DNA from 3 places in the Mammaliicoccus lentus genome. Region 1 is predicted to be linked to each of the others. Evidence: riboswitches for the same ligand, from Rfam matches in the RefSeq annotation. Region 1 holds a riboswitch; each other region holds the start of a gene.
What was found. Region 1 has a riboswitch for thiamine pyrophosphate ahead of tenA (thiaminase II). Riboswitches for the same ligand answer to the same signal wherever they lie in the genome.
Positions count from the first base shown of each region.

Region 2: another riboswitch for thiamine pyrophosphate. It lies ahead of ACNMOQ_RS02035 (thiamine phosphate synthase); the one in region 1 lies ahead of tenA (thiaminase II).
Region 3: another riboswitch for thiamine pyrophosphate. It lies ahead of tenA (thiaminase II); the one in region 1 lies ahead of tenA (thiaminase II).

Region 1 is NZ_OX344834.1:831,734-836,509, forward strand. It holds gene ACNMOQ_RS04020 (LysM peptidoglycan-binding domain-containing protein) at 399-1,232, shown strand; TPP riboswitch at 1,378-1,475, shown strand; gene tenA (thiaminase II) at 1,552-2,232, shown strand; gene thiD (bifunctional hydroxymethylpyrimidine kinase/phosphomethylpyrimidine kinase) at 2,235-3,047, shown strand; gene thiM (hydroxyethylthiazole kinase) at 3,040-3,831, shown strand; gene thiE (thiamine phosphate synthase) at 3,828-4,475, shown strand; gene yidC (membrane protein insertase YidC) at 4,554-4,776, shown strand, end outside.
Region 2 is NZ_OX344834.1:452,018-456,793, forward strand. It holds gene ACNMOQ_RS02015 (ThiF family adenylyltransferase) at 1-353, opposite strand, end outside; gene ACNMOQ_RS02020 (thiazole synthase) at 353-1,120, opposite strand; gene thiS (sulfur carrier protein ThiS) at 1,122-1,322, opposite strand; gene thiO (glycine oxidase ThiO) at 1,319-2,425, opposite strand; gene ACNMOQ_RS02035 (thiamine phosphate synthase) at 2,418-3,002, opposite strand; TPP riboswitch at 3,064-3,173, opposite strand; gene ACNMOQ_RS02040 (AbgT family transporter) at 3,237-4,751, opposite strand.
Region 3 is NZ_OX344834.1:402,881-407,656, forward strand. It holds gene ACNMOQ_RS01805 (PTS beta-glucoside transporter subunit IIBCA) at 1-469, shown strand, start outside; gene ACNMOQ_RS01810 (epoxyqueuosine reductase QueH) at 622-1,341, shown strand; TPP riboswitch at 1,406-1,514, shown strand; gene tenA (thiaminase II) at 1,585-2,262, shown strand; gene ACNMOQ_RS01820 (acetylornithine deacetylase) at 2,283-3,518, shown strand; gene ACNMOQ_RS01825 (phosphatase PAP2 family protein) at 3,818-4,450, opposite strand; gene ACNMOQ_RS01830 (fructosamine kinase family protein) at 4,657-4,776, shown strand, end outside.

The DNA.
Region 1 (4,776 bases):
TGTCTAGAATATAAATAACCAGACGCTTATTAAATTGTTCAAATTATTGGACGTTTAATTACTTCCTACAAACTTATTCTAAAATTTGTGGGAAGTATTTTATATTTTATAAGTAGTTTATATATGACTTAAGAGTTTAATTATAATTGTGTAACCAATTACAGTGGTGTTACAAATTGCACTTTAATTAATTTTACACAACTTAAAAGAATACTTTCATGAAAGTTCTCAAGAAAGTATAAAGCTGTAAAATATTCTTGAGATTTATGTAATACAATTGTAATAATTAGCTGTAATTTTTCATATGGTTGTAACCTATGTCATCAAATTTAATGATATAGTTTATAAAGTAAAAATCATAAATAAAGAGATAACCTTACAGGAGGAAATATTCAATCATGAAAAAATTATTAGCAGTTTCAACAGCAGCAGTTGCAGTTACGACAGGGGTAACAGCTACAGCTGATGCAGCAACTCATACAGTAAAATCGGGAGACACTTTATTTGAGATCTCTAAACAATACGGAACAACAGTTGACGCACTTAAAGCGGACAATGGTTTAAATTCAAACTTAATCTTACCTAACCAAGTAATTAAAGTTAATGAAGCGAAAGCAGAAAATACTGAAGCGACTACAGAATACACTGTAGTTTCAGGAGATACTTTAGGGAAAATTGCATCTAAATATGATGTAACAGTATCTCAATTGAAAGCATGGAACAACTTAAATTCAGATCTAATTGTTGTTGGTCAAACTTTATCATTACAAGCACCAGCACAATCAGCTGAACCAGCAACAGCTCCAGTAGCTCAACAAGCTCCGGTTCAACAAACTGAAACACAAGTTGAAGCACCAGCTTACCAAGCTAACTATCAAGCACCAACACAATCATACAAAGCACCAGCTCAACCAACATACAATAAAGTTCAAACTTCACAAACTTCATATAAAGCGCCAGCTCAATCGGCTAGCACTGGTGGATCTACTAAAGCTCAATTCTTAGCTGCAGGTGGAACTGAAGCAATGTGGAATACAATTGTATTACCAGAATCAAGTGGTAATCCAAATGCGGTAAGCCCTAACGGTTACCAAGGTTTAGGTCAAACTAAAGAATCATGGGGAACTGGTTCTGTAGCTACACAAACTAAAGGTATGTTAAACTACGCGAAACAACGTTATGGTTCTGAAGCAGCTGCAATTGAATTCCGTAAAACTCATGGCTGGTGGTAAGCTAAAAGCTTAATTTTCAAGTTATATAAATAATATTAATTCAATCGTCTAGGAAATATCCTAGGCGATTTTTTATATTTTACTAATGTTGTTTAATTTGACCATTATAAATGTATTTGATAATCTTAAAGTAATTGAATAAAGGAATGACTACTAGGGGCGCCTATAGGCTGAGATGAATTCGTTCAGTCCCTTATACCTGATTTGGATAATGCCAACGTAGGAAAGTGGTCAATTAACGTATACTCTACTTTTAATTGACTTCTTTTTATACGAAAGAAGTCATTTTTTTATTTAAAAAATTATTAGGAGAGATAACATGCGTTTTTCTGAGCAGTTACAACAAAAAGTAGAACCAATTATTGAAGAAATATATAATGATGGATTCATTCAAGGGTTTGTAAATGATGACATTTCAGCAGAAGCTGTAAAGCATTATTTAAAAGCGGATGCCAGATATTTAAATGAATTTGCTAAAGTCTATGCGCTATTAATTCCTAAGATAGACTCTAAAGAAGAGTTGAAATTTTTATTAGAACAAATAGAATTCGCTTCTTCAGGGGAAGTAGGAGCTCATCAAATATTAGCGGATTATATCGGTGAAGATTATCATGAAGTAATAAAAGATGGGGCATGGTATCCTACTGCAGATCACTATATTAAGCATATGTATTATAATGCGTACGCACATGAAAATGTTGCTTATACTGTAGCAGCTATGGCACCATGTCCATATGTATATAGAAGGATAGCTCAACTAGCTATTGAGAGAAATAATTTTTCGTCTAATCATAAGTTACAAGAATGGTTTAAATTTTACTATAAAGGTATGGATGAACTAATGGGCGTACTAGACAACTGGCTCGATACTTTTAGTGAAAATGCATCTAAAGCAGAAATAGAACTAGTCGAAAGAAATTTTTTAGAAAGCACTGTTCATGAACGCAATTTCTTCAACATGTCGTATATTCAAGAAAAATGGGAATTTGAGGAGAGATAAATATGAAAAAACCAAACATTGCGTTATCGATTGCTGGTACCGACCCAACAGGCGGAGCAGGTATCATGGCAGATTTAAAATCATTTCAAGCGTCAGGAGTATATGGAATGGCAGTTCCAACTAGTATCGTTTCTCAAAATACTTTAGGTGTACAAGATGTCTACCATTTACCTATAGAAGTACTTGAATCTCAATTGAAAAGTGTATTCGATGATGAAACGCCAGATGCAATAAAAACGGGCATGATTGCATCAGAAGAAATGATGGAAACAATCAAACCTTATATTGAACAAGCTAATAAACCTTATGTCATTGATCCTGTAATGGTCGCTAAAAGTGGAGATTCACTGATGGATGATAAAGGTAAAAATAAATTAAAATCTATATTATTACCATTAGCTACTGTGGTAACGCCAAATATACCAGAAGCTGAAGATATAACAGGGTATAAAATTCAAACAGAAGAACAAATCAAAAAAGCTGGAGAATTTTTCTTAAATGAAGTTGGTTCTAAAGGTGTTGTCATTAAAGGCGGTCATTTAGAAGGTGATGCTATTGATTATTTATTTACACAAGAGGGTATAAGAAGTTGGAAGAGTGAAAGATTTGATACGCAACACACACATGGGACTGGTTGTACATTTAGCGCAGTGATTACAGCAGAATTAGCTAAAGGACATACGATAGAAGAAGCGGTTAATACAGCTAAGAGATTTATTACTTTAGCAATTAAGTACACGCCAGAAATAGGAAAAGGTAGAGGACCAGTAAATCATTTCGCATATCAAAAAGTAGAGGGATTGGATTATGAGTAAACTACAAAATATTCGAGAAACAGGACCACTCGTAGTATGTTATACAAACGATGTTGTAAAAAACTTTACAGCGAACGGTTTAATATCGCTAGGAGCAAGTCCAGCTATGAGTGAAGAACCAGAAGAAGCGGAAGAATTTTCGAAAGTAGCAAGCGCCTTTTTAGTAAATATAGGTACAATTACAACTGATAAAGCATATGATATGAAAGAATATGCGAAAATAATGCATGATAACGGAGTGCCCGTTGTACTAGACCCAGTTGCAGTTGGAGCATCCACAATTAGAAAGACATTCTGCCAAACACTTCTTAACGATCAAGTAGTTGATGTAATAAGAGGTAACGCATCAGAAATATTAGCTTTAGTTGACGAAGAAACAACTATGAAAGGCACAGATAGTGATGATTCGTTAGACGTAGTAAAAATTGCTAAAAAAGCGCATAAACAATTGAATTTACCGATTATATTAACAGGAAAAACAGATGTTATTGCATGTAATAATCAATATTTAGAATTAAATAATGGTAGTGAAATGCTGACAAAAATTACTGGTGGAGGATGTTTACTAGGTGCTGTAGTGGGTGCTTTTCTTGCAAATGAAAAACAAATTACAGTAGATTTATTAGGAGAAGCATTATCAACGTATAATATCGCTAGCGAAATTGCGAGTGAACAATCCGGCGCGCATTTACCAGGTACATTCAAAGTTGCATTTATTGATCAATTGAATGCAATAACGGATGAAATTGTTAAGCAAAAACAGAAAGTGAAAGAAGTGAAATGATGTTTAAACAAGAATTGCTAAAAGTTTATTTTATAGCAGGCAGCCAAGACGTCCCTAACAAAAATTTATATACTGTTCTTGAGGAAGCATTAAAATCAGGTATTACAATGTTTCAATATCGAGAAAAAGGACCTAATAGTAAAACAGGCAAAGACAAAGAAACATTAGCGAAACAATTATTTGAACTATGTAAAAAATATAATGTACCGTTCATAGTAAATGACGATGTCGATTTAGCCTTAAAAATAAATGCTGATGGTATCCATGTTGGACAAGACGATAAAAATGTATCGTTATTTAAAGATAAGTTTGAAAATAAAATCATTGGATTAAGCGTTGCTAATAAAGAAGAATATAATTTATCAGATATTTCACTTGTTGATTATATAGGTACAGGTCCTATACATTCAACGCTTTCTAAAAGTGATGCAGGTGAAGAGGGTGGTTATGACCTCATTTCTAACTTAAGAAGATATGATGAAAATATACCAATTGTTGCTATTGGAGGTATAACAGAAGCTGACGTCATACCTTTGATAAACGCTGGTGCGGATGGGGTTAGCATTATTTCAGCTATAGCAAAAAGTACAAATATTGAACAAACTGTGAAGGGCTTTCATAATCAATATAAAAAAGTACTATAAATTTAAGATATTGATTTATGTTGAATAGAAACTATGGTAGAATAACCTTTATGTGAGTATATCAATAGAGGTGGAAAAATGAAGAAAAAAGCTTTATGGCCATTATTATTCGGTGTAATGGTTGTGCTAGCTGGGTGTGATTATTCTAAACCTGAGAATAGAGATGGATTCTTTTATAATACATTTGTTAAACCAATGGACAATTTAATTCATTGGCTCGGTGCTAACTTAGATCACAACTATGGACTAGCAATTATAATTATTACGTTAATCGTGCGTTTAGTCTTATTCCCATTCATGA
Region 2 (4,776 bases), 380 kb from region 1:
GGTTGATATTGTTTAATCACTTCTTCAATGTTAGATGGTGTTAGCTCTTTATTCATAGCATTTAACGTTACATGTTGATTAATCTTATTGATTTTATCGCGTAAAGCGACAACTTTAGGTCGCATATCATAAGCATCTGATTCATCATATAAAGCTTGTCTATGAAGGTTAGAGATTTCTACTATGTCCATATCAACAACTGTTAAATGATGTGCACCAGCTCTTGCAAGTTGTTCAGCAACGTGACTACCTAATGCACCTGCACCCATAATCATTATCTTAGCTGTTTGTAATTGATGCTGACCATTTTCACCAAATGGTTGAAACTTTGTTTGTCTATCATAGCGATCCATTATAGAAAACCTAAACCTTCAGTAGGGCTAGATGCTTGTGCAGTATATTTTACTGGAATTCTACCCGCTTCATAACTTAATCGCCCAGCATCAATGCCTAATCTCATTGCTTCAGCCATTTTTACAGGGTCTTTAGCACTGGAAATAGCAGTATTTAATAGGATTGCATCAGCACCTAGTTCCATCGCATAACAAGCATCTTTTGGAGAACCAATTCCAGCGTCAACAATGACAGGCACTTCAGATTGCTCAATAATATATCGCAAATTAAGTGGATTATTTATGCCTCTACCAGTACCGATAGGAGAAGCTAAAGGCATAATAGCGTGTACGCCAAGTTCTTCTAAACGTTTAGCTAGTACTACATCACATGAAATGTATGGACATACGATATAACCTTTCTCTAATAAAATTTCACAAGCTTTATAAGTTTCTATTGGGTCAGGTAGCAGTGTTTTGTCATCTCCAATTACTTCGACTTTAATCATGTTACAAAGGCCTGCATGTTGTGCGATTTCAGCTATACGCACAGCTTCTTCTGCAGTATGTGCACCGGCAGTGTTAGGGAATGTAACAAACTGTTTTAAATCAACATTAGCTAATGGGTTTGGCAATGATTTATCATATAAATTCATTCTTCTCACAGCGAACGTTAATACATCAGTTTGTGACGCTTTAATCGCTTCTGATTGTGTTTTTTCATCTTCAAATTTCCCTGTTCCTAATAATAATCTTGAGTTTAATTCATATGGTCCTATTTTTAACATTTTATCCGCCTCCAACAAATTCTAGTAATTCTAGTTGATCTGATTCTCTAACAATTGTTTCGTTGAAATTTTCCTTTTTAATCAGTGATCCATTGAATTCTACGATGATTCTTTCTTGGTCTAATTCAAGGGATGATAATACCTCTGTAACAGGTAAATCTTGTTCAAAATTAAATTCATCTCCATTGATAATACATTTCATAATTCAACACTCCTTTTTGCTTTAAATCTTTCTAATATAGATGGTGTATGATCATTGATAATCCATTCGGACATTAACTTACCAATAATAGGTGAGAGGAGTATGCCATTCCGATAATGTCCAGTGACAAGAAATAGTCCGTCATCAACTTCGTCCATGATTGGCCATTCATTTTCAGTGTAAGGTCTGATGCCAGACCACTTGTGAATAACATTGCTTGATTTTAATGCTGGAACATACTGTGCTGCTTCATTAAATAACCAGCTTTCACCTTCTTTAGAAGTGCCTACTGAAAAGTCATTCATATAACTAGTAGCACCAACAAGAAATCTATTTTTAGCTTTAGGTACGATGTAACAACCATTGGTCATAAATAAAGTTTGTTTTAAATCTACTTGTTTATTTTCTAATAGAAGAACTTCTCCTTTAACTCCAGTTATTTGAGATGCGACAGTGGAGTCATGGATTAATTCATGACTCCAAGCACCTCCAGCTATTACAACTTTTTTAGCTTGAAGCACATCATGGGAAGTTTCGATATTATAATAATCACGTTTCTCAGTTATGTTTGTAACTTCTGTTTTATAAAATCGATCAACTCCTTTATTGGTAATAGATTCAAGCAATGCCTTTGTATATTTAGAAGCATTGATTTGTCCATCATCTGGTATATAAATTGCTTGGTTATGAAAATCTATATAACCATTGGATAAGCTTTGCAATGAAGATTTATCGAGCGCTTTTACATGTTCATCATGCTGACTTAAAAAAGTATACTGTTTATTTAAATGAGCAATATCATTAATATTAGAAGCCATCTTAATTAATCCATGTGATACAAATTCGATATCGATATCAGTCTCATCATATAAATCTTCAGCTAAATCTTTGAAGTAACGTCGAGAATGTATAGCGAGTTCATATAAAGGTGAATAATTTTCAAATTCATTTTGAGCGCCAAGCATGCCACCAGCTTTATAAGAAGCATGTAATCCTGGTACATCTCTATCAACAACTGCTATTGAACTATTTGATTTGTCGGAAAGAGCGCGTGCAATAGACATACCAATGACGCCAGACCCTACAATTAGAACGTCATACATAAGATTCCCACTCCTTTCTTAATGATTTAATGGCAGAATTTCCAGCATTTCTAAAGAAAGAAATCGCACATACACCTTGAAAACCTTTTGGCAGCTTTTGTATTGTATGCTCATCAATTCCGCCTATAGCGAAAATAGGTATATCGACTGAAAGTACATTTTTAATCTCTTCTAAAGACTTAGGTTTTGCTCCTTGCTTTGAAGAAGTTTCAAAGACATGACCAAAAAATACAAAATCCAAATTGTTCTTTTGGGCTTTCGTCACGGTCTCAATGTTGTGAGTAGACATACTTACTGAAATGTCTGGATGTTGTTTTTTAAATAAAAAAGCTTTTGCATCATTTTCTTTAAAATGTACATACTTTAAATCAAAAGTTGCTACTAATGAAGTATGTGTGTGCAACATTATTTTATTTTTTGGAAAACCGATTGTTATTAAATAGTCGATGGTTGCAAATAATTTTTGATGATTCATAGGTGTTCTTAACAACAGTAAATCTATATGTTCTGATATTTCGATGTAATGATTTAAATCTTCTTTTGTTAAAATTTGATAAGGTGTTATTGCGATAAACAATTGAATCACTCCAAATAAAAAAGCGCTATTTTTCTTAGTAGAAAAATAGCGCAAATTAGCTTCAATAGGTACGCCACTTTCCTACGCCAGTACGAACTGGATCAGGTTCTGGGAATCCTAAAGTCACTACTTCAGTCTCAGCCTTTGATAAAGGCACTTCCAGTGGTCATTTATTTAATTATTAATGTCATTGTACAATTAAAATGGAAATTATTCAAATTGAATAAATAAAAATTATAATTTAACTGGTCCTCCAGGTCCTACTGGAAGGCCTAATAAGAACCATATAAGCATGATTATGGTCCAAACGACACCGATAATAATACTGTAAGGTAATAAGTGTGCGATTAAAGTACCGAGTTTAATATTTTTATCATACCTTTGTGCAATGGTTAATAAGAATGGTAAATACGGAATCATTGGCGTAATAGGGTTTGTAATAGAATCGCCTATACGATAAACCATTTGTGTAAATGCCGGATGATAGCCTAATGTAGCAAACATCGGTATAAAAATTGGTGCTAATATAGCCCATTTTGCTGAAGCGCTACCCATAAAGATATTAATAACAGACGTTAATATAATCAACCCAATAATCAAAATAACGCCGTTTTGGTTTTTTAACAATTCTGCCCCATTAATAGCCATCACTTTGCCAATATTACTCCAATCAAAATAAGCTAATAATTGAGCTGCAAAGAAGATAACTATAATAAAACTACCCATATCTGACATGCTATTTGTCATTAATCTGCCTATATCTTTTGTAGACACAATACTGCGACTCATATATCCATATACTAAACCAGGAATAATAAAGACTAGAAGAAGAATGACTCCAAAGCCATCCATTAATGGAGACTCAACTAAAATACTGCCTGTATCATTATTTCTTAAAATACTATTTTGAGGTATAAGTATAACGACAATAAATAATAAAAATACAATGACTGAAATATTCGCATATGTTAATGCTTTTTTCGCACGTTGGTTGAATGTTTTTACAGACTCAGCATGCAATTTATCAATTTGGCTATTTTGAAAACTAGGAATCGTAAACTTCTTAGCTACATAGAAAATGATAGGGGTTAAAAGAAATGTTGAAATAGCTGTGAAATACCAGTTCATTGCAATATTAATAGAAGCTTCCCCAGAGAATAATTTTAATGCAGATTGCGTAAATGAAAATGCTAGAGCATCATCTAAACCGATTAATAAATTAGCACCATAACCAACTTCTACTGCAGCATAACTAATCACTAAACCTGCAATAGGATGATAACCCATCTTTATAAATATAACTGCTGTTAAGACAGGCATAATCATTGGTGCCACACCACCAGCAACATTTCCCAAAATAGATATAAAAATTAAAAAAGGTATAACAAACTTTTGAGGTGTTTTATCAACAACGCTATTAAGTAAATGTTCGAAATATCCTGTTTTCTCAGCAATTCCCATACCTATCATTACAACAAGAACCATGCCTAAAGCAGGGAATGTTGCAAAGTTTGTAATTGTTTCAGAAAGAATTTTTTGAATGCCTGAAACGCTAAGTAAATTTGTAATATGTATCGTCTTACCATTGGTAGGGTCTGTAGCTGTTACATTTAAAACAGATAATAATGAAGAAAGTAGTAACATTATTAAACACAAGCTGAAGAATAAAATACTCGGATCGGGTAATCTATTGCCAACTTTTTCTACTCTATCTATAATTCTCAAGAATATATTCCGAAAAACGGCCATTCTATCACTCCTTATCTATAAAATC
Region 3 (4,776 bases), 430 kb from region 1:
GAATAAAATTCCTGAAATGTTAAACAGTGTTACACAAGGAAAAATAATATCCTTAGCAGATGTAAATGACCCGGTATTTTCTCAACGAATGATGGGTGAAGGTTTTGGTACAATACCAGAAATTGATGAGATATACAGTCCAATAAAAGGTAGAGTTACTTTAATTTCAGATTCTAAACATGCCATTGGCTTTGAAACAGAAGAAGGACTAGAAATTTTAGTGCACATGGGAATAGACACAGTTGAAATTAAAGAAGATGTATTCGAGCTTAATGTTAAAGAAGGACAAGTTGTTAAACCAGGTCAATTAATTGCTAAAATGGATAGAAATCGAATCATAGAATTAAATAAAGAAACGACTATTATCACAGTTGTTACTAATAGTGTTGATAAAGTTAACCATTTAAAATTACTTAAACAAGGATTGGTCTATAATAACGAGCGAATAGCAGAACTTAATTTAAAATAAATATATTTAAAAAGAGGTTCTTGAGATAATAAAAGAATCTCTTTTTTGCGGCTAATACCCACGCATATCCAACCTTAACACAATTGCCTCTCATCACTGATTGTTATAAAATAAAATATATTTTACAATTTTTAACATAAGGAGTGTTGAGGTTGATTGCTGCGAATAACATTATTGATAAGATGAAAAATCAAAAGATTAATTACGATAGAGTAATGAGAAAAATGATAAGTGATTGGGAGCGTCAAGAGGAAAGACCTAGTATTTTAATTCATAGTTGTTGTGCACCTTGTAGTACTTATACGTTAGAGTTGTTAACGGAGTATGCTGATGTTGCGATTTATTTTGCGAATCCTAATATTCATCCTAAAGCTGAGTATCAAAGAAGAGCTAAGGTTCAAGAAGATTTTGTTACAGCTTTTAATGAGAAAATGAATACGAATGTCAAATATATAGAGGCGCCATATGAGCCACATAAATTTATGAAAATGGTAAAGGATAAAGAACTTGCTGATGAGAATGAAGGTGGTCTAAGGTGTACTGCTTGTTTTGAAATGCGTCTAGAACTTGTTGCTGAAGCGGCTGTAAACTTAGGCTATGACTATTTTGCGAGTGCTTTAACACTGTCACCTAAGAAAAACGCTCAATTGATTAATGAATTAGGTATGGAAGTACAAAGTATTTATAATGTTCATTATTTACCGAGTGATTTTAAGAAGAATAAAGGATATGAAAGATCAATTACGATGTGTAAGGAATATGATATTTTTAGACAATGCTATTGTGGTTGTGTATTTGCAGCTATGCAACAAGGTATTGATTTTAAAGAAGTGAATAAAAGTGCTAAAGCATTTTTAAAGTCATGTGAATAAATTGAAATTTGCAAAAAATATAAAAAGAATGTATGTTGGTGTTACGAACTAATTAAATATACGAAGAAACCACTGGAAGTGCCTTATTTTTAGGCTGAGATTAAAGATTAACTTTAAAATTCCTTGAACCTGATCTAGATGATACTAGCGTAGGAAAGTGGCGTAACTTTATCTGTATGTGAGTACACGCTATTTTCTAATGGAAAATAGCGTTTTTTTTATATTCTTAAGGAGGAAAATACCATGAAATTTACAGAAAGATTATTTGAGCGTGTCGAACCAATTTGGGCATCTTATTTAGAACATCCATTTATTGAAAAGTTAGGTAAAGGTACGTTGGAACAAGAAAAATTTAAACATTGGTTAAGGCAAGATTATATTTATTTAATTGAGTATACGAGATTATTTTTAATAGGAGCATCTAAATCTACAGACTTAAATATGATGACAACGTACGCAGATTTGGCAAATGGAACGTTGCATACAGAAATGGATTTACACCGCGGATATGCTAAGCAATTCGACATTTCTGAAGAGGAGCTACAAGAAACAGAACCAGCAGAAACTACTGTAGCATATACAAGCTATATGCTGAATTTAGCTCAACAAGGTGGAATTGAAAATGTGATTGCAGCTATTTTAACTTGTACATGGAGCTATAATTATATTGGTTTGAAACTAGCAAATATTGAAGGAGCAACAGATCATCCACTTTACGGAGAATGGGTGAAAATGTATTCATCTGACGAATTTACTTTATTTAAAGAAGATTGTATTGAATTAATGGATAAAGTAGCTGAAGGTAAGACTGAAGAAGAATTAGCGCGATTAGAAAATATAGTCGTAAAGACGAGCTACTATGAATATATGTTCTGGGAGATGGCTGAGAATTTAGAAACGTGGTCAGTGCCAGTAAAATAAACTAAAGGCAGGTAGTAGAAATGAACCAAAGACATTTTGATTTAATCGATATGCTCATCAAGTTTAATACTGAAAGTCCTCCTGCTCGCAACACTGATCCATTACAAGATGACATTGAAGATTTACTTAAAGAACTTAATTTTGAAATAGAACGCATACCATTATATGAGAATGATAGTGTCATTAATGCGGTGTTGAGAGGAACGAACAAAGATGCACCTAAATTGATTTTAAATGGTCATGTAGATGTAGCAGAAGTTGGAGATGCTTCAGAATGGTTGCATCCTCCATTTCAGTTAACGAAAGCAGATGAATATTTATATGGTCGTGGTGTGAGTGACATGAAAGGTGGATTTGGAACGTTATTATATGTGATTGAAAAACTTTGTAAAGAAGATATTCAACCGAAAGGCGATATTATCATTCAATCTGTAGTAGGTGAAGAAGTAGGAGAAGCAGGTACTAAGACAGCTTGCGAACAAATTGAAGCAGCCGATTTAGCTATAGTATTAGATACTAGTAATCAAATAGCACAAGGTCAAGGTGGCGTAATAACTGGATGGATAACTGTACAAAGTAAAGAAACCATACATGATGGTGCTAGACAACAGATGATACATGCTGGTGGAGGATTATTTGGAGCAAGTGCAATAGAAAAAATGAGCAAAATAATACAAGCATTGCAAGAATTAGAACAACATTGGTCTGTTATGAAACAATATCCAAATATGCCAAATGGAACAACAACAATTAACCCAGCCGTTATTGAAGGAGGGCGTCACCCTGCATTTATAGCAGACCAATGTCGATTATGGATAACGGTGCATTATTTACCGAATGAAAATTACCAAGAAGTTGTTGAAGAAATCGAATCATATTTAAATAAAGTAGCAGAAGCGGACATTTGGTTGAGAGATAACCCGTTACAATTTGAATGGGGCGGATCTTCCATGATCGAAGACAAAGGTGAGATTTTTCCTAGTTTCACGTTACCGACAGAACACCCAGGACTCAAAATGTTAGCAAAAGCACATGAGAAAGTTATGGAAAGTCAGCTACAACAGGGAATCAGTACGACCGTGACAGACGGAGGATGGTTGAATTATTTTGACATTCCAACAATATTGTATGGACCTGGAGAGCTAAAAGAAGCACACTCAGTAAACGAAAAGATAAAAATAAAAGACTTAGAAAACTTTAGCGACGTATTATACCAATTTTTAAAAGAATGGTATTCAAACCCTGAAAAATTATAAAAGTGAAATAAACTAGAAGAGAGTGGGTGCTCTAACGTGCAAGAAATAAAAGACTAGCCCGTTACATATTCTAACTAGCTAGTGACTATAAACAAGCACGTTAGCGCTATATATTTCACCTTAAACGATTTTGCAAAGTGCTGACGACCGGAGGAATAGTATGAGTGAGAGACTACTGGGTCGAGCAACACCTTAAGCTAACATGCACTTTCAAAATCGTATATACATAAAAAGTCTACTAATCCATTAAATTATAATTAACGGACTAGTAGACTTTTTTAGAGCTATGGGTTTATACACTAGCTTTGTTGTTGGTTGTTTTGAATTTTACTATTGCTCTTATTTTCTTCCAATAAACGTTTATCTTTAATTTTATTTTGCATGTTAACTACGATTATATAAATTGAATGGACAATGATTAAACTTGCGAATGTATCTGAGAAGAAATGAGCGTTTAAATACATTCTTGAACACATCATAGAAACAATTAATATACCAAATATCCATTTTACAATTGCTTTATCGTAGAAGCATGTAGCAATAAAGATAGCTACGAATAAAGTTAATGTATGTAAACTAGGAAAGCTAAAGCCATCTATAAATTCTGAAGGTCTTGGCCTTTGGATAATATATTTTAAGGCTGTGCCAACTACAAGTGATGTTATAGCAAATATGGTATAGGTTGAAAATACTGTTCGTTTATAAAAGTAAATGCCAATCAACATTATTGCTATCATAATAACAACATGAGAAGGTGAAAATAAAAAAGAAATAACAGTTAGATAAGTGTTTAATCTAAATATCGTTGCTGTTGATTCAATAAAATCGTGAACAGCATAATCAAGAGGATATATGTATCGTGTTAGTACACTAGCAAGTAATATAATGAAAATAATAGAGTAAGATATGATTAACTTTGTATCCTTCTTCAAGATGCATAAAGCTCCTTCTGTGTATTTTGTACATTAATACTATTTTAAATGAGATAGACATTTAGCACAATACAACTTTAGGACGACCTAATAATCTAGTCTCTTTAGATACTAATTAGCATTGCACATGATGACCTAGATTTGTCTTAAACAAAAAGGGTAGTTAATAATATATGATGATAAATTTGAGAAAGTGAGGCATTTTCATGAATAAAGATTGGCAATCTCAATTACCGATAGAGAATATACAAAAAATAACACCAGTAAGTGGTGGTGATGTGAACGACGCTTATAAAATTGAAAGTAAAGAGGGTGACTATTTCTTA